2 regions of the Priestia sp. JV24 genome follow, and region 2 is predicted to be linked to the other one. Evidence: a T-box and tRNA genes for the amino acid it is inferred to sense, from the RefSeq annotation. Region 2 holds a T-box; the other holds one or more tRNA genes.
The links. The T-box of region 2 lies ahead of thrS (threonine--tRNA ligase). A T-box ahead of a tRNA ligase gene usually reads a tRNA of that ligase, here a tRNA-Thr.
Positions count from the first base shown of each region.

Region 1 (10,864 bases), on a different contig from region 2:
CATATTAATTAAAATGTCTTGTTCTGCACCAATTTTCCCTCCGATAACAAGGTCTGGTTTTGTTGCGCTCATCGCTGCAAACGGAGAAACAAGAATGAGTATTAATACGATGATCATAATAAACGAGCGTTTTTTGGACCCTTCTTTAGCTGAGTGTTCAATCGTTCGCAGAATTCCATCAAAAATAAGCGCTAATAATGCTGCTGGAATGGCTCCTAATAAAATCAAACTATTATCGCTTCGGTCAATACCAAGCAAAATTAAGCTTCCGAGTCCGCCCGCTCCGATAAGAGCCACGATTGTCGCTGTGCCAATAATGAGTACCATCGCTGTGCGAATTCCGGCCATAATGACAGGAAGTGCTAGAGGAAGTTCTACTTTAATTAATCGTCTCCACGAGTTCATCCCCATGGCTTTGGATGCTTCAATTAAAGATGGGTCCACTTCTTTAATTCCGGTATATGTATTTCGTACAATAGGAAGAAGCGAATATAAAAACAGTGCAATAACCGCGGGAAAGGTTCCAATTCCGACAAGAGGAATCAGTAACCCTAATAAAGCGAGTGAAGGAATGGTTTGCAGTACGGCTGTTACGCCAATGATTGGTTCAGCAATGCGGTCATGCCTCGTTAAGTACAGTCCGAGCGGCACTGAAATTAATACGGCGATAACAAGAGCTAGTACTGAAATTTGAATGTGTTCAAGAAGAGCTTGAAACAGTGCATCTCCTCGTTGATCTAATAATGTGCTTAGTGCATTCATTACAGCGTGCCTCCTTCTTTCGTTTTATCAGAAAGAAACGCTAATAGAGTTTTGCGCGTTACAACGCCAATACGTTTGCTCCCTTTTTTCACGGCTATTGCTTCATGATCGTAAAGGGCGTCCATTGCCTGCTGAACAGTGGCAGTTGAAGCTAACTCTTCAGTAGGTTCTACGTCCGGCTGTTCACTTTCTTTGACAAACATATCCAATGTCTCAAATAAAGCATTGCCTTGATTTCCAATAAATGTTTTTACAAATTCATTTTTAGGCTTTTGAATGAATTCCTCCGGGGTTCCAACTTGAACAATTTCCCCATCTTTCATCAGGCAGATACGATCTCCAAGCGTCATCGCTTCGCTCATATCGTGCGTAACAAACACAAATGTTTTTTTGATTTTTTCTTTTAAACTAATAACATCTTGCTGAAGCTGTTCGCGGCTTAACGGATCGAGGGCACTAAAGGGTTCGTCCATTAAAATAACGGGGGGATCAGCTGCGAGGGCACGTGCTACACCTACACGTTGCTGCTGGCCACCTGAGAGCTCAGACGGCTTTCGGTTTCGATACTGCTTTGGGTCTAGTCCTACCAAAGTAAGCAGTTCATCAATGCGCGTTTTGATTTTATTTTTCTTCCAATGCTTCATCTCGGGTACAATGGCTATATTTTCAGCAATGGTCATATGGGGAAAAAGAGCAATCTGCTGCAGGACATAACCAATGTTCCAGCGTAGCTTATGTATGTTGTGGTCCGATACGAGCTTATCTTTTATGTATAGTTCTCCTTCGGTAATATCATGAAGACGGTTAATCATTTTTAAGGTGGTTGTTTTCCCACACCCACTCGGACCAATTAAAACGAAAAACTCTCCTTCTTTAATTTCTAGATTAATATTTTTCACGGCGGTCGTACCGTCTGGATATTGCTTTGACACATTCTTAAACGTAATCAAATTATCGTTCACCCTCCCTGTTGAAATTTAACCCCGAGTTTCGTGTACCCAATATTCAGAGGCAATAAACATTCTTTTAAGAATATTTCTAAATATGATTCATAAGACATAGGGAAAAAGATACACATATTTTCTCATAACCTCCTAATAAGGCTATCAAACTGTTAAAGTTTTCACAAGGCGGGAAAGAATAATTTTAAAGCCGACACAAATAAAAAAACCTTCTTTCAACAAAAAAGAAGGTTTTTTAGTATGCTAGCGACAGGGATCGAACCTGCGACCTCTTGCTTACCATGCAAGTGCTCTACCTACTGAGCTACACCAGCGTCTTGGAAAATTATATCACGTTTAAATTCATTTAGGAAGCGCTTTTTTAAATTTTTTTATTGGTATATTCTCTAATTTGCTTCTTCTGAAATTCGCACTTTCTACAAAGTTCCATATTTTATGTTAGAACTCCTTACATAAATTGTGTGAATTTTCTTTTTTTATATTACCCTTAGTAAAAGAGCTTACAAAAGAAGGGAAGAAAATAGATGGAACAACAACCAACCATGACCAAATCAAAAACGGCAACTCCCTACCCAAGAGACTGCACGTTCAGCCTGGAAGATTGGACGACGCTCGCTAAGTATTGGTACCCCGTCGCACGCTGCAGTGATGTAACAGAGAAACCAACGTCCGTAAAACTGCTAGATGTAAATCTAGTTCTATACCGTACCACACACAAAGTAGTAGCGGCTCGTGATTTATGCGTTCACCGAGGCACCCCCCTTAGTATGGGCTGGGTGGAAGATGATGAAATTGTCTGTCCTTACCACGGCTTCCGCTATGCAACGGACGGCGCATGCACGTCGATTCCAGCTCACCCTGATGCCAACATTTCTCCCCGCCTGTGTATGGCTGTCTATCCAGTTATTGAACGATTTGGATTAGTGTGGACTTCCCTGACAGGTGAACAAGATAACCTGCCTTACTTCGATGCGTGGGAGGCCCCTGATTTTCAGCAAATTGTTTGTCCCAGCTTTGATATCATGGGTTCGGCTGGTCGTCAAATGGAAGGCTTTTTAGACGTAGCTCATTTTGCTTGGGTGCACACGGACACATTTGGTGATCGAAACAACGCCTTTGTGCCTAAATATAAAGTAAGCGATACAGATTATGGGCTTCATGTAGAATATACGAGCACCGTGAGCAATTATTCCAAAGAACAGCAGCATTTAAATCCACCTGATTTTAAATGGCTTCGCGTCTTTGATGTTTATCCGCCGTTTACAGCTACGCTAAAAGTATACTTCCCAGAAGGCGCAGAGCTGTGGATTATGAATGCAGTCTCTCCTATTTCAGCCCGCGAAACACGTTTATTCGCACCAATCGCTCGAAACTTTGACAAAGATTCTCCCGTTGAAGGTGTGTATGACTTTAACCTTCGCGTCTTTGACGAAGACCGTGAAATGGTTGAAAACCAAAAGCCTGAAGACTTGCCTTTAGACCTGCAGATGGAAGCGCATATTATGGCTGATCAAACGTCCATCGGCTACCGGAAATTATTAAAGAAAATGGGCTTAAGCTTTAGATATACAAGCTAAAGAAATCCCCGCTGTCTCAGCGGGGATTTCTTTTTTATTTAGCAAACTGCTCGCGTCCTGCTTTTTCCTTTATCACTTCATCTTCACTTGCCGGCGTGGCGCGTTTCATAAACACTGAAAGAATTAAGGCAACCACCACTAGTACTACTGAGACGGCAAACGCATCGTTAATTCCTTGTACCATTGCCTGCATCCCAATTTGTTCTTTCATTTGAGCTGCCCCGGCTGCCGTTGCATTCGCTGCTCCTGCTCCGCTCATTGCATCTTGAGCAAGCTCTTTTGCGTGCGTAGCTGTACGATTTGACATCACCGTTACTAAAAGAGCCGAACCAATAGCTCCCGATACTTGTTGAAGCGTGTTATTCATCGCAGTACCATGCGGATTAAAGCGCTGCGGCAGCTGATTTAATCCGTTTGTCATAACTGGCATCATCACCATAGACATTCCGAACATGCGAAGCGTGTAAAGCGTAATGAGCGTTGTATATGTCGTATCAAGCTCTAAGTTACTGAAGAAATACGTCGTGACGGCTGTAATCGTTAGACCCGTTACAGCCAGTGCACGCGCTCCGAATTTATCAAATAATTTTCCGGTAATCGGAGACATCACACCCATTAGCAGCGCACCCGGAAGCATTAGTAATCCTGAGTGAAGCGGAGAAATGCCTCGTACCGTTTGAACATAAATTGGCATTAACAGCATGGCTGAGAATAACGCCATTGTGATTACCATTGAAATCGTTGACGATAAAGCAAACATTGGATATTTAAAAATACGGAATTCAAGCATAGGTGTTTTTAGCTTGAACTGACGCGTAATAAATAAAATCAGCGCCACAGCTCCTACGATAATGGTGCCGTATACTTCCACAGAATCCCAGCCTTTATCTCCTGCTGAGCTAAATCCGTATAGAAGTCCTCCAAATCCAATTGTAGATAACAAAAGAGATAAAAAATCCAAATTGATTTCCACTTTTTCTTTTTTGTCTTTTAATAGGAAGAAAGCACCTATTAATACAATTGCCGCGATTGGCGTAACAAGGTGGAACAGCATTCTCCACTCATAGTGTTCAATCAGCCACCCTGATAAGGTAGGACCAATTGCCGGAGCAAAAATCATAACTAAACCGAAGATCCCCATCGCAGCTCCGCGTTTTTCTAATGGGAAACTTGTGAGCAATACGTTCATTAAAAGCGGCATCATAATGGCTGCGCCTGATGCTTGAATAATACGAGCGGTTAACAAGACCGAAAATACGGACGAAGCACCGGCAAGTATTGTTCCTGCTGTAAATAAAGTCATAGCCGTTAAAAATAAGCCTCTGACAGAATAACGCTGAATTAAAAAAGCGGTAGTTGGAATCATAATACCATTTACTAACATATAACCAGTAGAAAGCCACTGGACAGTTGACGTTGTCACATCTAAGTCTTTCATAATAGACGGCAGCGCCACGTTTAATAACGTTTCATTCAACAATGAGATAAAAGCGCCAATTAACAAAATAGCAATTATGCCATAAGGCGGCTTTTCCATTTGATTTATCGATTGACTCATTATTGTACCTCCTTATACTTTAAGTTCATTTTTTAGACACACGTTCTACATAGAGTATATTATACTGTGAGTTCAATTTATGCAAGCGAAAAATCTTGCGTTCATGTCCTTTATTTTATCGACTTTTTTAGTCCTTTAATCCTTTTATCTCAATACATTGTCGTGATATCGCCTTTTTTTTGAAAAGAACATTTGTGTAAACGCTTTAAATCATGTATCATAAAGTTGGACCATGAGTCTAATTTTATATTTAGGTGATAATAATGAACAACCGAAAACAGCAAGTTGTAAAAAATGCACACCATCTCTTCGTTGAAAAAGGATTTCAAGCTACATCTATTCAAGACATCATTGATTATAGCGGCATTTCAAAAGGAACATTCTACAACTATTTTTCTTCAAAAAATGAATTATTAATCGCTGTTTTTACCTGGCTTCATACAACAATTGAACAAGAGCGAAATCAGCTGCTGGTTGGTAAAAGCCTGACCGATGTAGATGTGTTTGTTAAACAGATTGATGCACAGATGAAAAACCATCATAAACATAAATTTTTTACATTACTTGAAGAAGTATTTGTTTCCAATGATCCCGATTTAAAAGCATACATAAAAAACACCCAGTTTATTGAAGTAAACTGGGTTTACAAACGGTTCATTGATTTATTTGGACAAGAAAAGAAACCGTACCTGCTAGATTGTGCAATTATGTTTCTTGGCATGCTTCATCGCAACTTTCACTATAATTTTATGGTTAACGGCACAAATACTGACCCCCATGAGATCATAAGCTACAGTGTCAAGCGCCTGCTTCCTCTTGTAGAGGAAGTAGCAAATTCAGGAGACATTTTGCTCGATCCGCAAACGATTAAAGAATGGCTTCCATCTTGCCCGAATACTAAACATCAAATAGAACAGGACATTTCTGCAGCACTTATCGATTTAAAAAAACAGTTGCACAAACAATTTACGGATGAATTCGAACGTCAAAAATGCACAGAGCTTATTAGTTTTATTGAAGAAGAGCTGTTTAAACAGCCAAATCCCCGCAAGTTTGTTGTGGATAGTGCTCTTCATTCGTTAAAGCAGCTGTCTGTTAACAACAGTAAAACGACCCTAGAGGAACTGCAAACGATGATTGATCAGTATGTGAGTGAACGTCATTAAAAAGAGATTAAGACGTAACTAAATCCATCCAATTTAAAGACGAATAAATTGAATAAAGGAGTTAGTATAAGATTACTTGTTACACCGCTGTTGATTTCCGTACAAGACTTGGCTTTCTGCGGGCGGCCGGTGAGCCTCCTCGTCGCGTACGCTTCTGCGGGGCCTTACCTGTTCCGCTTTTCCCGCAGGAGTCTTCGCCTTGCCCTTTCATCAACTGCTAAAAGCGACTAAACATATGAAATTCACGTTCATCATAATAACAAAAAACGAACGATTAATATTTTTTAATTAATCGTTCGTTTATAATTCTAACTAAAATATTTTTATCCCAGCCTCTTTTTTATTTTCCTCCAGTAAACGAGATTCCTTTAATAAAATATTTATTAAAAAACGCATAAATGAGTAAAATGGGAAGTGTAAAAACCATGGAAGCTGCCATAATATAGTTCCAATAACTGATATACTGACCTTTAAATGTGTTAAGCCCTAAAGTTAATGTAAACATATTTTCATCAGACATCACAATTAAAGGCTTCATAAAATCATTCCAAAATCCCATAAATACAAAAATCGTTTGTGCTGCTAAGGCAGGTTTTGCAAGTGGAAGGACTATTTTGAAGAATGTTCCAAACTTCGATAACCCATCCAACTCCGCTGCTTCTTCAAGCTCTTTTGGGAAATTAATAAAAAATTGACGCATCATAAATATAAAAGTCGCATTTACCATTCCGGGTACAATCATTCCCTGATAGGTATTTAACCAGCCTAACTCTTTCAAAATTAAAAAATTAGGGATCATGGTTACTTGTCCAGGAATCATAAGCACAGCTAAAATAATAATAAACAAACTTTTCTTTCCCGGGAAACTGAGGCGTGCAAGGGCATAACCAGCCATTGAGTTAAATAGCAAATTCAGTGCTGTTCCTACTACAGCAATAAATAAGCTATTAAACATCCAGCGCGGGAACAGCTTTTGTTCCACAAAAATTTGTTTATAGTTGTCTAGCGTAAAGTGTTTTGGAATAAAGTTCACCGTACCTGACACAATTTCTTCAAGCGTTTTAAAAGAAGCTGACAGCGCCCAAATAAATGGAATTAGCGTAATCAGTGCGTATATGCTTAAAATAGCATATAAAATGAGGACCCCCGTTTTTTTCTTCATCTTTTTCTTCCCCCCTTAGTACATACTTTCTTCTTTTGAAAACTTTCGCTGAATAACCGTTGCCACCAAAATCACGAGCGCCAACATAAAGGCTAGTGCTGCAGCATATCCCATGGTTCCTAAATTTTTAAATGCATATTGATAAATAAGAAGAACAACAGTTAGAGTCGAGTTATTAGGTCCCCCTGAACCTCCTGAAAAAATAAACGATTGATCAAACAGCTGAAACGTGCCAATTAGTCCCATGATCACCACGAAAGATGTAACCGGACGCAGATTCGGAACTGTAATATGCCAAAATCGTTGAAACACATTAGCACCGTCTAACTGAGCTGCTTCATACAGCGAATCGGGTACGTCCTGCAAAGCTGCCAAATAAATAACCATAAAAAATGGAGCTGTTGCCCAAATGTTCATAATCATAATGGCAATCAAAGCGACCTGCGGATCTCCAAGCCAATTGTAAGTTGGGAGACCGATAAACTTTAAAAACTCATTCACAATCCCATTTTGATTGTACATCCACATAAAAATAAGCGTTAATACGGCCGATGATGTAAGCGTTGGTAAAAAATAAATAATACGAAAAACTTTTTCTGCTTTTAGCCCTGCATTTAATGTGGCAGCCAGTATAAGTGCCAATGCGGTTTGTACCGGCACAACAATTACTACATACTTCACCGTATTCCAAAGAGCAATTTTAGCCTTGTCATCTTCCAGAACCTTCATGTAGTTCTCAAGCCCTCGAAAATGGAACTCAGTCCCACCCAGTAATTGAACTTTATGTAAAGATAAAAAGATGGCGTAAAAAATAGGTGCAATAACAAATAACAAAAGCACAAACAGTGTAGGTGACATAAAAGCATATCCTTGCCCAACATCACGAGGTTTGTATGTTCGTATTTTTCTGTTTTTCATTTCCTCCACTCCCCCGCCTAGTCTTATTCATAAATACTAATCTCTTGGTTTGCCTGCTTTTGTGCTTTTTTCAAAGCTGTTTCTAAATCACTTTGTCCCAAAAAGGCGCTTAAAAACTGGTTATTAAAGTTATTCATGATAATAGGTAAATACGGACCGTCTTGCCAGACAGTAGCATAAGCAGCTCCTTTTACTAATGGACCTCGTTTTTTGTCTTCAGCAAAACCAAGTTTATCCGCTACGGATTTTCTTGTTGGCAATGCGTACCCCTTACTTGTCCAAGTTTCCATTCCTTCTTTACCAGTTAAGTACTGAATGAGCTCCCAAGACGCTTTTTTCTTCTTCGAGTCAGCATTCATTACATACGCCACCGTAAATGCCATCGTATTTTTATGACCGTTTATTGTCGGAACTTCTGCTGTACCGTAATCAAGTTTTGGGAAGGACTCTTGTAGAAACGGAATCATCCAATTCCCTTCAATTACCATAGCCACTTTTTGTTGTGCAAACATGTCCGTGCCTGAGTTTGCGCCTACATCAGAGGGTTGTACAGACGTTTTATCTTTTAAATGCTGATCAATGAGCGGCTGAAGAGCGTCAACGACTTCTTTCGTAGCAAAATTTGCCTTATTGTTCTTTACCACGTCTCCTCCGTTTGCCTGCGCCATATAAAAGACACGTGCTAATTCCGGGGTGATACCAAACGCTTGAATCCCTTTCTTTTTAAATACTTTTGAAACTTCTTCAAACTCATCCCATGTTTTTGGTACTTCTACTCCTGCTTCTTTAAATAGCTTTTTGTTGTAAAATAAGCCTAATGTGGAGTAATCTTTTGGAAAACCATATGTCTCTCCATTTTTTTGAAACGCTTTCAATAATGGTTTCTCAAAATCTTGAACATCAAAATCAGACTTTACATAAGAATTCAAAGGTTCTAAAACGCCTGTATTAATAAGACCAGGCGCTTCAAGTGCATCCAGATAAAAAACATCTGGACCGTTTCCACCGATTAAACGTGTTTTTAAAATATCCATGTATTGATCAGTGATTACTTCATGCTTCACATGAATGGAAGGATGAAGATTTTCAAAGTCTTGAATAGTTTGATTAAGCAACTTTGTTTCTGTTGGGTTGCCTCCCCAGCCGGCCAACACAATTTCGACCCGATCATTTTCCCCAGAAACTTCTTGTACGTTTGAACATCCAGTTAAAACTGCTCCGGTCACTGCCAGCAGCAGACATAAAGCAAGTATCCACTTCTTCATCGGTTGTCTCCTTTCATTTCATTGACCTGCGGCTTATTAAGTGACGCCTAATAAGCCGCAGTCGAATTAACCTACATGAGCTCTTACTTTACATTGAGATAGAAGCTCGTATTTTGTCGTATTTTCCTTCACGTAAATAATAGTTTCGCTTCCTTCTTTTTTAACCGTTAATGATAGTTTTCCACTGCCAATCACAAGGTTTTCTACAGAGAGTTCATTCATATCGTCTATGAGCACAGGATTTATCTGTATCGTACCTGCTGTACTATCAGGAAACAGTCTCAGCATCGCCTGTACGAAAGCTAAAGGCGTGCCGGCTGCCCAAGCCTGAGGTGAACAAGCAACGGGATATTTAACAGGCTTATCAAGTTTACTTGAATAGCCGCAGAATAATTCTGGAAGGCGGTCGTATTCAAAATGCCCAGCTGCATCAACCAGCCCTTTTATAATTTTATTGGCTTCTGTTTGCTTGTTCGCTTTACTCAAACCAAGAACAATTAAACTATTATCATGCGGCCAAATGCTCCCGTCATGATAACTCATTGGATTATAGCCTGCTTCCCCTTCTGCCATTGTGCGGATACCGTATCCCGAAAACATAGATTCTGATACTAGCCTTTCTGCTACTTTGTTCAGCTTCTCCTCATCCATCATCTCGGCTAAAAGTACATGACCTGGATTTGACGTAACTGTTCCTACTTGATGTTTATGTTCATCGAGTGCAATTGCGTAGAATGATACGTCATCCATCCAAAAGGCTTCATTAAATTTTTTACGCAGCTGCTTTGCTTCTTCACGTAAATTATTTGCTTCAGTTGTTTTGTTTAACTGATCATATAAAGAAGCAATACCCATTTTTGCTTGATATACATAGCCTTGTACTTCCACTAAAGCAATGGGAGTTTTTGCATATTCACCGCTGCGATGGACAACAGAATCTCCTGAGTCTTTCCAACCTTGGTTAGCAATTCCTTTACTTGACTCTTGATGATATTCAAGAAATAAATCGCCGTCTCGATCCCCATATTCGTTGATCCATGTCAAAGCTCCATCAATAGTCATTTGCATTTCTTGTACAAACTCCAAGTCTCCCGTCCACTTTACATATTCCGTTAATAAAATTAAAAACAATGGCGTCGCGTCAATTGTTCCATAATACGGCGTAAAAGGGATTTGGTTTGTGTTAGCAAGTTCCCCGTAACGTATTTCATGCATAATTTTACCCGGCTGTTCATCACGCCATGGATCATTTGCCGTTCCTTGATACGCTGCCATCGTACGCAGCGTTCCTTTTGCTACTTCGGGATTAAAAGCCAGCATTTGAAGCGCTGCAATTAGACTATCCCTTCCAAATGGCACGCCAAACCAAGGCAACCCTGCTACTGGAAAGACACCGAATCCTACGTCCGTTAGCAGTACGCGCAGGTCGTTAAGTCCTCTTGTAATAAGACGCTGCATTGTCGGATGATCGGTTGTTACTTTTGTAGAAGATTT
Region 1 is NZ_JAPCIN010000022.1:245,826-256,689, forward strand. Features, by position in the region: gene OK414_RS20525 (ABC transporter permease/substrate-binding protein) at 1-762, opposite strand, end outside; gene OK414_RS20530 (ABC transporter ATP-binding protein) at 762-1,712, opposite strand; tRNA gene OK414_RS20535 (tRNA-Thr) at 1,966-2,038, opposite strand; gene OK414_RS20540 (aromatic ring-hydroxylating oxygenase subunit alpha) at 2,249-3,301, shown strand; gene OK414_RS20545 (DHA2 family efflux MFS transporter permease subunit) at 3,336-4,859, opposite strand; gene OK414_RS20550 (TetR/AcrR family transcriptional regulator) at 5,123-6,025, shown strand; gene OK414_RS20555 (hypothetical protein) at 6,105-6,239, opposite strand; gene OK414_RS20560 (carbohydrate ABC transporter permease) at 6,366-7,187, opposite strand; gene OK414_RS20565 (carbohydrate ABC transporter permease) at 7,203-8,105, opposite strand; gene OK414_RS20570 (ABC transporter substrate-binding protein) at 8,129-9,370, opposite strand; gene OK414_RS20575 (amylo-alpha-1,6-glucosidase) at 9,437-10,864, opposite strand, start outside.
Region 1: it encodes a tRNA-Thr, which carries the amino acid that the T-box ahead of thrS (threonine--tRNA ligase) is inferred to sense. The anticodon was not compared.

Region 2 (10,864 bases):
TTAGGAAATGCTTTTGGCGCCTTTTTCGGAGGCGTAATTATTAATCATGTGGGACTTACTTCACTTCCTTGGGTTGGCGCCATTTTTGTAGGAACGGCTTTTATTATCAGCACTTGTCTTTTTATTGTGGAGACACGCAAAAAACATAGTGAACAATCGTTCTAACTGTCTAACAACCGAACAATAAGTAAAAAAGAGCCTTTCTTTGCTGAAAGGCTCTTTTTTTACTTTTAACTCACTTTTTTCATTTCTTTACTTGTTAATCGACTGTGTTTACGAGAATAACCGACATATACAACTATACCAAGCACAATCCATATGCTAAAATACAGCCATGTTGTTTTAGGAAGATTAATCATTAAAAATAAACAAGATAATACAGATAAAATTGGTAAAACAGGTACAAACGGCATTGTAAATCCACGTTTTAAAGTTGGGTGCGTTTTACGTAAGATGATAATGCTGACGCCCACCATGCCGAAAGTTAAAAGAGCTCCGATATTTGCTAAATTCGCAAGTTCTTTTAGATCAATAAATCCTGAAATTAACGCTCCGATAATCCCTACTAGCCAAGTAGAAAGAGTCGGAACTCCCGTTTTCTCATTTGTTTTAGCAAATGCTTTTGGCAGCAAGCCGTCGCGGCTCATTGAGAATAAAATGCGTGTTGCTGCATAAATGTAGGCGAAAATAACAGCCATGATTCCAATGACGGCTCCTGCAGCAATAACTCCTGCCACTGCATTTTGTCCTACTGAATGGAGAACATAGGCCATTGCTTCTGGAACATTCAATTCCTTGTACGAAACAACTCCAGTCATAACAAGGCATACTGCTACATAAATAATCGTGCAGATCACAAGTGAACTAATAATTCCAATGGGCAAATTGCGCTGCGGATTCTTTACTTCTTCTGCTGATGTAGATAAGGCATCAAAACCTAAGAAAGCAAAAAATACGGCCGCGCCCCCTGTCACAACACCTTCAATTCCATAAGGCATAAAAGGTGTCCAATTAGACGGTTTTACATAAAAAGCTCCTACAATAATAAAAAGAAGGATAATAAACAATTTAACAAGCACCATAAAGTTATTCACTTTTTTACTTTCTTTTGTTCCTCTTGAAAGCAGCCATGTAATAAGAAGCGTAATACAAATAGCAGGAAGGTTCACTAGACCTCCATTTGCAGGGATCGTAATCAATTCTTTTGGCAGCGAAAAACCAAAGCCTTCTAAAAAGTTGTTAAAATAAGAAGACCATCCGTTTGCTACTGCTGACATTGTTAACAAATAGACAGAAAGCAACGTCCATCCCATTAAGTGCGCTACCACTTCGCCGATGGTTGCATATGTATAGGTGTAAACGCTCCCAGATACAGGTATAGTTGAAGCAAATTCTGCATAGCACAGCGCTGCAAAACCGCATACAATAGAAGCCAATATAAAAGAAAAAATAACGGCTGGTCCAGCATCGTTAGCAGCTACTAAGCCTGTTAATACTAAAACCCCCGTTCCGATTACGGCTCCAATACCAAGAAGAGTCAAATCGAATGCTCCTAATGTTTTGACTAGAGATTTGTTTTGACTTTGTTCTAATAATTGCTCGATTGACTTCTTTTTAAATAGTTTTCCCATTGCACTCTCTCCTCTCTGTTGCCACTCATCCATTAAAAACTTGAAAATAACGTCTTTTCCCATTTGGCTGCGCGTTTTCACTTCAGATACAGAAGTAATTATATAGAAATAATTACTAACTTGTCTATTAGTATACTAATATCATTATATATATTTCAAGAGTTTTTGTAAGCGATTTCTTAGTATCGCTCTATTTTGGATTTATAAACTAAATAAAGAGGTTATCATTGTGCTTATGTATAATAAATTTGAATAAAAATAATATTCTAAAAAATTACTTTATATGTTTTTAGATAACTTTTTTACTAACTATCTTCAGATATAAATTCCTGACATAGAGATTATTTACAGAACGATGAATGTTTTATCTTACCGGGTGTTATAATGATGAAAACTGAAGTGTATGAAGGGCGGAGAAAGATGATTAACTTACTTATTGGCTGTATCTTACTAGCATTAGGAGTATACTTTATGTTTAAATTTCTTTTTTACTCTCCTTCTAAAAAGAAGCGAGATCAGCAAAACATGAACAAACCATCAGGTGAGGCTTCAGCTTCATCCCGTACAAACGATTCGAATGGAATAAGATAAATTTTTTTTATAAAATACCGGCGTTTGTCTAAGGCAAAAGTTATACTGCTGATATATATTATCTTATACCCTTCTAGTTCAATATTCCCTTCATTTTGGTGTGAGACAAAATGAAGGGAATCACTATCTGACTTAAAAAATCAGATTTTTCTATTTAGTAAGGTAAATAGCTTCAACAAACTCTGTTTGAATTCTTTTCTTTATTCAAGTGTACAGCTGCCTCTTCCACACTTACTGTTCCTATATTTTTCTTCCCGTGCTTTCGCATAGCAAGCGATTCATTTTCCACTTCTTTATCTCCTATCACAGCCATATAAGGAACTTTCAGCATTTCTGCTTCTCGAATTTTCAGCCCTATTTTTTCAATGCGATCGTCTACTTCAACACGATACCCTTTTAACTCCAGCTCGTGTTTCACTTTATATGCATATTCCACGTGTGGCGGTGCAATAGGCAATAGTTTGAGTTGAACAGGAGCTAACCAAAGAGGAAATTGGCCTTCGTAATGTTCAATCAAGATGGCCATAAATCGCTCAACGGAACCGTATATAGCGCGGTGAATCATTACGGGGCGATGAGGTTTATTGTCTTCTCCAATATACATACAGTCAAACTTCTCCGGCATTAAGAAATCAAGCTGAACTGTTCCGCACTGCCAGCTTCGACCTAAGGAATCTAAAATATGAAAATCAATTTTCGGCCCATAAAAAGCTCCATCTCCTTCATTCACCTGATAGTCTAAGCCTTTTTCACTTAACACAGATTGAAGCGACTTTTCTGCTTGGTTCCATGTTTCAATATCTCCCATGAATTTTTCAGGTCGTGTGGATAGCTCTACTTTGTAATCGAAGCCAAAATGTGAGTAAAAGTCATGGATAAACGCTAGAATGCGGCTAATCTCAGCTTCAATCTGACTGAGTTCTACGAATAAATGAGCGTCGTCCTGTGTAAATGAACGGACTCTTAGCAATCCGTTTAAAGACCCAGAAAGCTCGTGACGATGAACTAATCCAAGCTCTGCGTATCGAATCGGAAGTTCTCGGTAGCTTCTTCGCTTGCTGTTAAACAATAAAATGGCTCCCGGACAATTCATCGGTTTAATCGCATAGTTTTGTTTGTCAACATTTGAAAAATACATATTCTCATGATAATGCTCCCAGTGCCCTGATTGTTCCCAGAGCTCCTGTTTCATCATGATGGGTGTTTTTATTTCTTGATAGCCTGCTTTATAATGCTTTTGTTTCCAATAATTTTCTAACTCATTTCGAATAATCATTCCGTTAGGTAAGAAAAATGGCATACCAGGAGCTTCTTCCATCGACATAAACAGCTCCAGTTCTTGACCTAACTTTTGATGATTTCGCTTTTCTGCTTCCACTTGTTTTGACATGTTCATTCCTCCAATATATTTTTATTCAACAAAAAAACCGCACTCATCCCTAGTAAAGGGACGAATGCGGCCGTGGTACCACCCTAATTCCGTAAAATACTCATACGTATTTTACGCTTAAAAAGATAACGGTTTTACCGGTTGCGGTTTCAGTGTATACACATTCCCCGCCGCAGCTCCAAGGTGGTAAATTCATTTTGTTTTCTAAGGGCTCTCAGCCAGTGACCCTATTCTCTGTAAAGAAAATCCAAAAATGATTCATGTCCTTTTCATTGCTTGTATATTCATTTTTTCTACATAAAAAGCCGCACTCATCCCTAGTGAAGGGACGAATGCGGCCGTGGTACCACCCTAATTCCGTAAAATACCTATACGTATTTTACGCTCAAAAAAGATAACGGTTTTACCGATTGCAGTTTCAGTTATGCACGTTCCCTGCAATAGCTCTAAGGTGGTAAATCAGATGATTTCTTAAGGGCTCTCAGCCAGTGACCCTATTCTCTGCGAAGAAAACAGCATCTAATTCATGTCCTTTTCATTGCCAAATACTGTTTATTAGTTGTTAAAAGCGATTATAGTGTATAAATTTAACAAAAGTCAAGAAGTAATTTTTTATTTTTTAATGGTATAGAATTACTTTATGCTTGAATTTTTGAAAAGTTACTTAAGAATATACGGACTTAAAAAGTTTTTATTATACTATTAACGACTACATTTCATTCTTATTTTTATAGCAATAAAGGCGAAAAAGAAAGATGCTATAAGTCCTTATTTGGTTTATCTAAGCGGAATTAACGAAGTGAAACCAATACTATCCCAAACCAGAACAAGTAACATATCACAAGCATCATCAGGTTTTTTTATTTATATATTAAAATATTAAATACACCTTTTTATGCTCACGCAAATGTTTGACTTCAATCCGTAGAAACTATTTTTTATCTATCTGTAGACGGAAGCTCATCATGCATGCTTTCACTTTGGGGAAAAATCCGTTTTTTCCTGACTTGTTCTTTAAGAATAACGTCAAGCTGCCGCTGAATTTTCCTTGTTTCATTTGTCGAAAAATACAGGTGAGCCAGATTTACTGTTTCTAACGGATCCTTGGTCAAATTGTACATTTCAATTTGATCAGGAACACGATTTGTTTTAAGGGTAGCAAAACTCACAGGGTAACCTTCATATTGCTCTCCGTGAATAAATTCATCTTTTTCGTCATCTGCTGACCAAAATTGCAGATTATCATGATAGCGAGCGTATTTCCAAATTTCCTTTCCTGCCGCTGACGAAAACTCGACAATGACCGCTTGAATGTGATTAGGCTGAACAACTGACGGGTAGCTTTCTCCTAAAAAATTTGTTTGGTGAAGTCCTTTTGTCGGGTCATCATCTGTCATGAAGAAAATCGCTGTTTCCTCTTGCTCAGCACACGTTTCTCCTCGAAGTATACCTGACAGGTCTCGCCCAACAAATGGATGTACTTCCGTATGACTTTTTTGTAATTGCTTTTGAATAGCAGAAGCATCTATATTAGCTAAACTAAGCATTGTCGGGATCAAGTCAAGGTGGCTAGTCAGTGTGTCTGTACGTTGATAACTAGGAAACAAACGCTTGTTATGAATGAGAAGCGGAACGTGAATAGATTCTTCATACATGTTGTACCATTTTTGATGTAGTCCCCCGTGAGCTCCAAGCAAATCACCGTGATCAGACGTAAAAATAATAATTGTATTTTCATAGAACGAAGATTGTTCCATGGTCCGAAGAACTTTTAAAATTTGTTTATCAACATTTTTTTGCAGCTGATAATACAAGCGCCGGTAGAAGCTAGAATTTGGGGTTGGCTGCAGCGCTTTTGGATAGATATATTTATAGCTGCTTTGAGCGCTAGGCTTTGTTTGTAAAGGTTCTCTAATGGTAGGTGGCGGATCGATGTTTGGAATCGTCTCATCAATAGAAAACTGAAACATAGGAAGGTGTTTGGTAATCGCTCCGAACAGCGCAATGTCATGCGGGTTCACAAATGAAGCTACCATGAGCCAAGGCTGCGCAGGCGCTTGATGTTCTAATCGTTGAATAAGCTCTATGATTTCCTCTGCATATATTTCGTCTCGTCCGCTCACTCCAATGGCCGCAGATGAACCAGAATTGCGCGGATTTCTCCCTTCCGGTTCCGGACCAATCCACCCTGAAAAACCAAACTTTTCAAGCTTATTAGCCCGTTGATAGAGGCATTCTTTCTCTGGATCCGGTATTCCTGTTTGCATCTGATAGCTAGAAAAAACGTTATGTGTTCCTGGAATTAAGATGTTCTCATCAGAAATATGCCATTTTCCTTTATAAAAGGTTTGATACCCAGCCTTCTTAAAATACTCTCCCATCGTCGGGACGGTATTAGGCTGCAGCCAAAACATATCAGGATCTTGTGACTTCTTTGCGATACCTTGCGTTTGCGTAACTCCATGCAAGGAAGGGTATTGTCCTGTAAACAATGTAGCTCGACTTGGTGAACAAGCTGTAGAACCGACGTAATGACGAGTAAACTCCATTCCATGCTGTTTTAAAAATTTATGTGCTTTTAAATGCTTTTTTCTCCACTTTTTTAGTTCTTTACTTTCATATAAGGGTGGAAATCGCTCCTCGTCCACGATAATCAACAAAAAATTAGGCTGTTTCTGCATGTTTACTCCTCCGCGTGTTTATCAAATTTTCTGTATTGATAAACTATGTAAAAAGCACTTTTTTTAGAAGAACGGAGTACAGTTCATGTCTTTTTATACCCAAACAAAAAAAGACTTGGAGGATTTCTCTAAGTCTTTCATAACTCGTTTCAACACGATATTCCTTATTTTTTGTAAGCTTTTAGCTGCTGATTTCGTTTATAGGTGCCAATGATACTAGGTATACCTACAATTATACTTATCATAAAACTCCACATCATGTAGCGCCAATCCCCTGTAAAAAGCGCTATTCCCATAAAAAAACGAGCTGACCAGCAAGAGCTAACCATGAAGCTATCCAAGCAAACATCATATTCTCTTTCACGTTATCACCTCATATTTTTAATTATGAATGACTTTTTATATTTCACCACGAAATTCTAATTTTGAAGGTTGTTCTACTGTTTATTTTATGTACATAACTGAAAAAGCTAATAGCAGCGCGCAGCTATTAGCTTTTTCATTATTTTGCAAATACATGATTTCCTATTTTAATTGTTTCTTGTTTTTGGCGCAGCCATTGATCTCCCGTTTTATCAGGATTAAAGAAGAATAATGAACCTTTTCCTTGACCTTGGAAGTTAATTGCTTCTTCTACAGCTTTTTTTGAATCTTTGTCTGCAGGTTTATTAATTTGACCGTTGCTGACCGGACTATACTGACCTTTTTGATAAATAACACCTTTTACAGTGTCTGGGAATTTGCTGCTGTCGACTCTATTTAATACAACTGTCGCCACGGCTACTTTGCCTGCATAAGGCTCTCCTTTGGCTTCGGCTGATACGAGACGAGCTAATAATTCTTTATCATTTTTATTTACTTGAACGTGCTGTTCATGAGCGGGCGCTGCAGCAAATGCTGAGTAACCTGCACCAAAACTTGGGATAAGCATTGCTATAGCGATTACTAGTTTCTTTATCATAAAAATAAAAAGCCTCCTTGCTATTTCTTGACGTGGTTCATATGCTAGCAGAAAGATAAGAGTCTTTCATTGCAAAAAATTATCCAGTTCCAAAAGAAATTGTATATTATCGTATTTTTTTTAGCATATAAAAATATAACTTTACTGATTAAATATGAGTTGCCTTTCATTCTTTAGTGGTTTATGATGTAATAATACAAATAATAATGATTACGATTTATAAAAAAGATTTTAAGAAAGGATTGATTATTTGGCTAAAAAATCAAAGATCGCAAAGGAAAAGAAGCGACAGGCACTTGTTGAAAAATACGCTGAGTTAAGAAAACAGTTAAAGGAACAAGGAAATTATGATGAACTACAAAAACTCCCGAGAGATTCTTCGCCTACTCGCCTGCATAACCGCTGTGAGGTAACGGGAAGGCCTCGCGGATATTTGCGTAAGTTTAAACTTTCTCGAATTGCTTTTAGAGAGTTAGCTCACAAGGGACAGCTTCCTGGAGTGAAAAAATCAAGCTGGTAAATTTCTAATTAAATAAAGGCAGCCTTTTTGGCTAAAAAAAGAAGGAACATGCTCTGTAAATCGTAATCATTACTTTTAGTAGGAGGAATTAATATGGCAACATGGAACTTAGATACAACGAAACATCACGTTCTCATTTGCAATGGAAGCAGCTGCAATCGGTTTGGAGCCGAAGAAGTTACACAGGCGATTCGAAGTGAGATAGCCAATCAAGAATTAGATCCATACATACACACTACTCGCACTCGATGTAATGGTAGATGCCACGATAAATGCGTCGTCATTTCCTATCCAGACGGTATTTGGTATAAAGATGTGAAACCTCAGGATTCACAAGAGCTTATTAACTCATTAAAGAAGGATCAGCCTTTTGTGGAAAAAATAAGCCATACTTTTTGCGAAGAAGGCTTTCAGCGAACAGAAGGTACTGTGAAAGGTATCTCAAAAGAAAAAGAAACCGTCATCAAAGTGTCTAAAAAACTTTAATTTACAACAGCGAGAACATAGCCCTTGTAAGATTAACCAACGAACAGAGAAACATCATTAAAAATATCTATTTGTTCTCTCTGATTCACCTGTTACTTAATCTAAACACCAAAAGCCGCTTCTGGTGAACAGGGCGGCTCTTGTCATCTTTAAATATTTAAGAAATTATATTTTCCCTGTTTCAAGTATGGTATTTGAACTGTATATTTTCTTAACTACTGATGAAAGAATGTGGATTCCTTTCTTTAACTCCTCATCTGTAGCAGTAAGACTTATACGAATACACTCCCGGTTGTGAGAAGAAGATTGGCTGCCGTGAAAGAATGAGCCGCCTGGTACTACAATCAAGTTTTCTGCTTTTAATTTATTGTATAGATCGCTATCACTGAAAGGCAAACCTTCTAACCAAAGCCAGCCAAATAACGAACCTTCCGCTTTGTGCAAATACCAAGGAATATCATCCGGCATACATGTAGTTAAAAGGTTTTTTAAATAGTCATGTTTTTGTTTATAATGAGTTCTTATATAGTTAGCTGAAACTTCAGGTAACTTCCCGCTTTTTAAGGTGTTAACCACCATTCTTTGCCCTAGCCTAGAGGAGTGAATCAACATATTTGATTGAAATGCTTCCATTACTTTTATGAAGTCACTTTTTCCTATAGCAATTCCTATTCTCTCTCCAGGCAATCCGGCTTTAGAAAGACTCATACAGTGAATGATATTATCATGTATGATTGGATCCATTTTAATAAAATTAATAGCAGGAAAAGGCGGTGCGTAAGCTGAATCAATTAGCAATGGAATGTGATAGTTCTTGCAAACTTGGGATATAAGCTGTACGGCTTCTTCGGAAAGGATGTTGCCGCTTGGATTATTAGGTCTTGATAATACAACAGCTCCGATGTCTGGGTCCTGAGCTATTTTATCTTTAAATGCTTGTTTGTTAAATTCATAACGAAACGTATGATGATCAAGCTTTGAAAGGATAGGAGGAATTCCTTCTATTACACTTTCCTCGAGTGCGACTCCACTATACCCAGCGTAATCTGGCAGCATAGGTATTAATGCTTTTTTTACTCTTCCTTCTTTACTTGTACCGCAAAACGAATTTAAAGCTAAAAAAAAGAGATTTTGACTTCCCGACGTGATCAAGACTTGTTCTCTGTCCAGTTTAATACGATAATTCGTAAAGAAGTATTCTCTTATGCAATCAATTAATTCATGCGTACCGTAGCTAGAACCATATTGGCTAATCAAATTTTTTAATTGTTTGTCGTTCACAATATCTCTTAAAGCTTCTTCCCACATTTCATAAACTTGAGGGAGGATGGCGGGGTTGCCAGCACTTAAATTCACATATTGATTGAGATCGGAATTGAGCACCTCTTGGATGTCATGCATAATAGCGCGAACGCCTACTTTATTAGTCATTTTGTTTCCTATTTTACTCAAATGCAAAGCAGTCACTAGTGCACCTTCTCCTTAAAGATTATGGTCATCGAATAGTAAGTATGGGACTTCAATCTTTTTATTTTGCTGATTAATAAAGTAATTGTCCGGGATAATAAATTTATCATCGTTCTCACTAGGTAATAAGTATTTTCGAACATAATGTTCAGCTTCTTCTTTATAGTCAAGGTCCCTTTGAATCGTTTCAAGTTCTTCAATTTCTTTTACCAAAAGATCCAGTTCTTTTAAGCATAGGTCTAAATCTAAATAAGCATGGTCTCCTTTTCGGGATATTGAACGCCCATTTGCAACTAGCCAGCTAAAAAGAAAAAAACCTGTTCCAGAATCAAAGTTTCGGGGTGCATTATGCTGACTAGGGTATCTTAAAAGTCGTTCAAAGAGAACAAATTCCGTTATCTCTTCCCAAAAAGGATATTTTCTTTTATGAAGAGTCAGCACCGTCTGGCAATCTACTTTAACTTCTTCTAGTATGCCTGCAAAAAAATTCATTTTCGCCTGTATATGTTGGTCAAAAGGTTTATTTCCGCAGTGATGGTAATAATCATGCAGATATCCCCAGATTACCCTTGCCTGATAAGTGTCTTCTCTATTCATAATATGAGATTTAAAGTTGAAATCAGGAAAGATAGAAGACGCTCTTTTTAATGTATCCTCATTGTATATGCTGTGAAATTTATTAAAGAAAAATATCGCGAAGTTTTGACTTGTTACCTTTTCTTTTGTTTTTACATTCTCAGGGAAAAACACAATACACTTTCCTTCCATAAATCCTTGAGTACCAGCCAACAGCTTTAAAGATTCACATCCATTTTTAGGATGAGGAAGGTCTGCTTCGATGGATTTCATGATTTCAGGTTCATCGCGAACAGCGATAAAGGCTTCTAAATAAAATCCTCTTTTTGTAGGGCCATTAGGCGTTACAATCGGTCCTAAAAAGAACGTCGCTTCCCTGTTTGCAGGCGGGCTATAGGCAATTAACGTTTGATCAAAGTAAGGAGACTGATCGAGTCCTCTTTCAATCCACTCACATACGTCATTTTTTAATGCATTCCACACTTCAGGTAAATTTAAAGAGTTATATATTGTTTCAGTTTCAGCAACTACTTTTAATAAGAGCTCTCTAGCTTTTTCGTA
Region 2 is NZ_JAPCIN010000015.1:559,043-569,906, reverse strand. Features, by position in the region: gene OK414_RS12235 (MFS transporter) at 1-165, shown strand, start outside; gene OK414_RS12230 (amino acid permease) at 231-1,631, opposite strand; gene OK414_RS12225 (hypothetical protein) at 2,016-2,222, shown strand; gene thrS (threonine--tRNA ligase) at 2,395-3,612, opposite strand; T-box leader at 3,666-3,894, opposite strand; T-box leader at 3,934-4,160, opposite strand; gene OK414_RS12215 (sulfatase-like hydrolase/transferase) at 4,551-6,293, opposite strand; gene OK414_RS12210 (cell wall hydrolase) at 6,796-7,254, opposite strand; gene rpsN (30S ribosomal protein S14) at 7,505-7,774, shown strand; gene OK414_RS12200 ((2Fe-2S) ferredoxin domain-containing protein) at 7,868-8,260, shown strand; gene OK414_RS12195 (valine--pyruvate transaminase) at 8,426-9,727, opposite strand; gene OK414_RS12190 (DUF6421 family protein) at 9,743-10,864, opposite strand, start outside.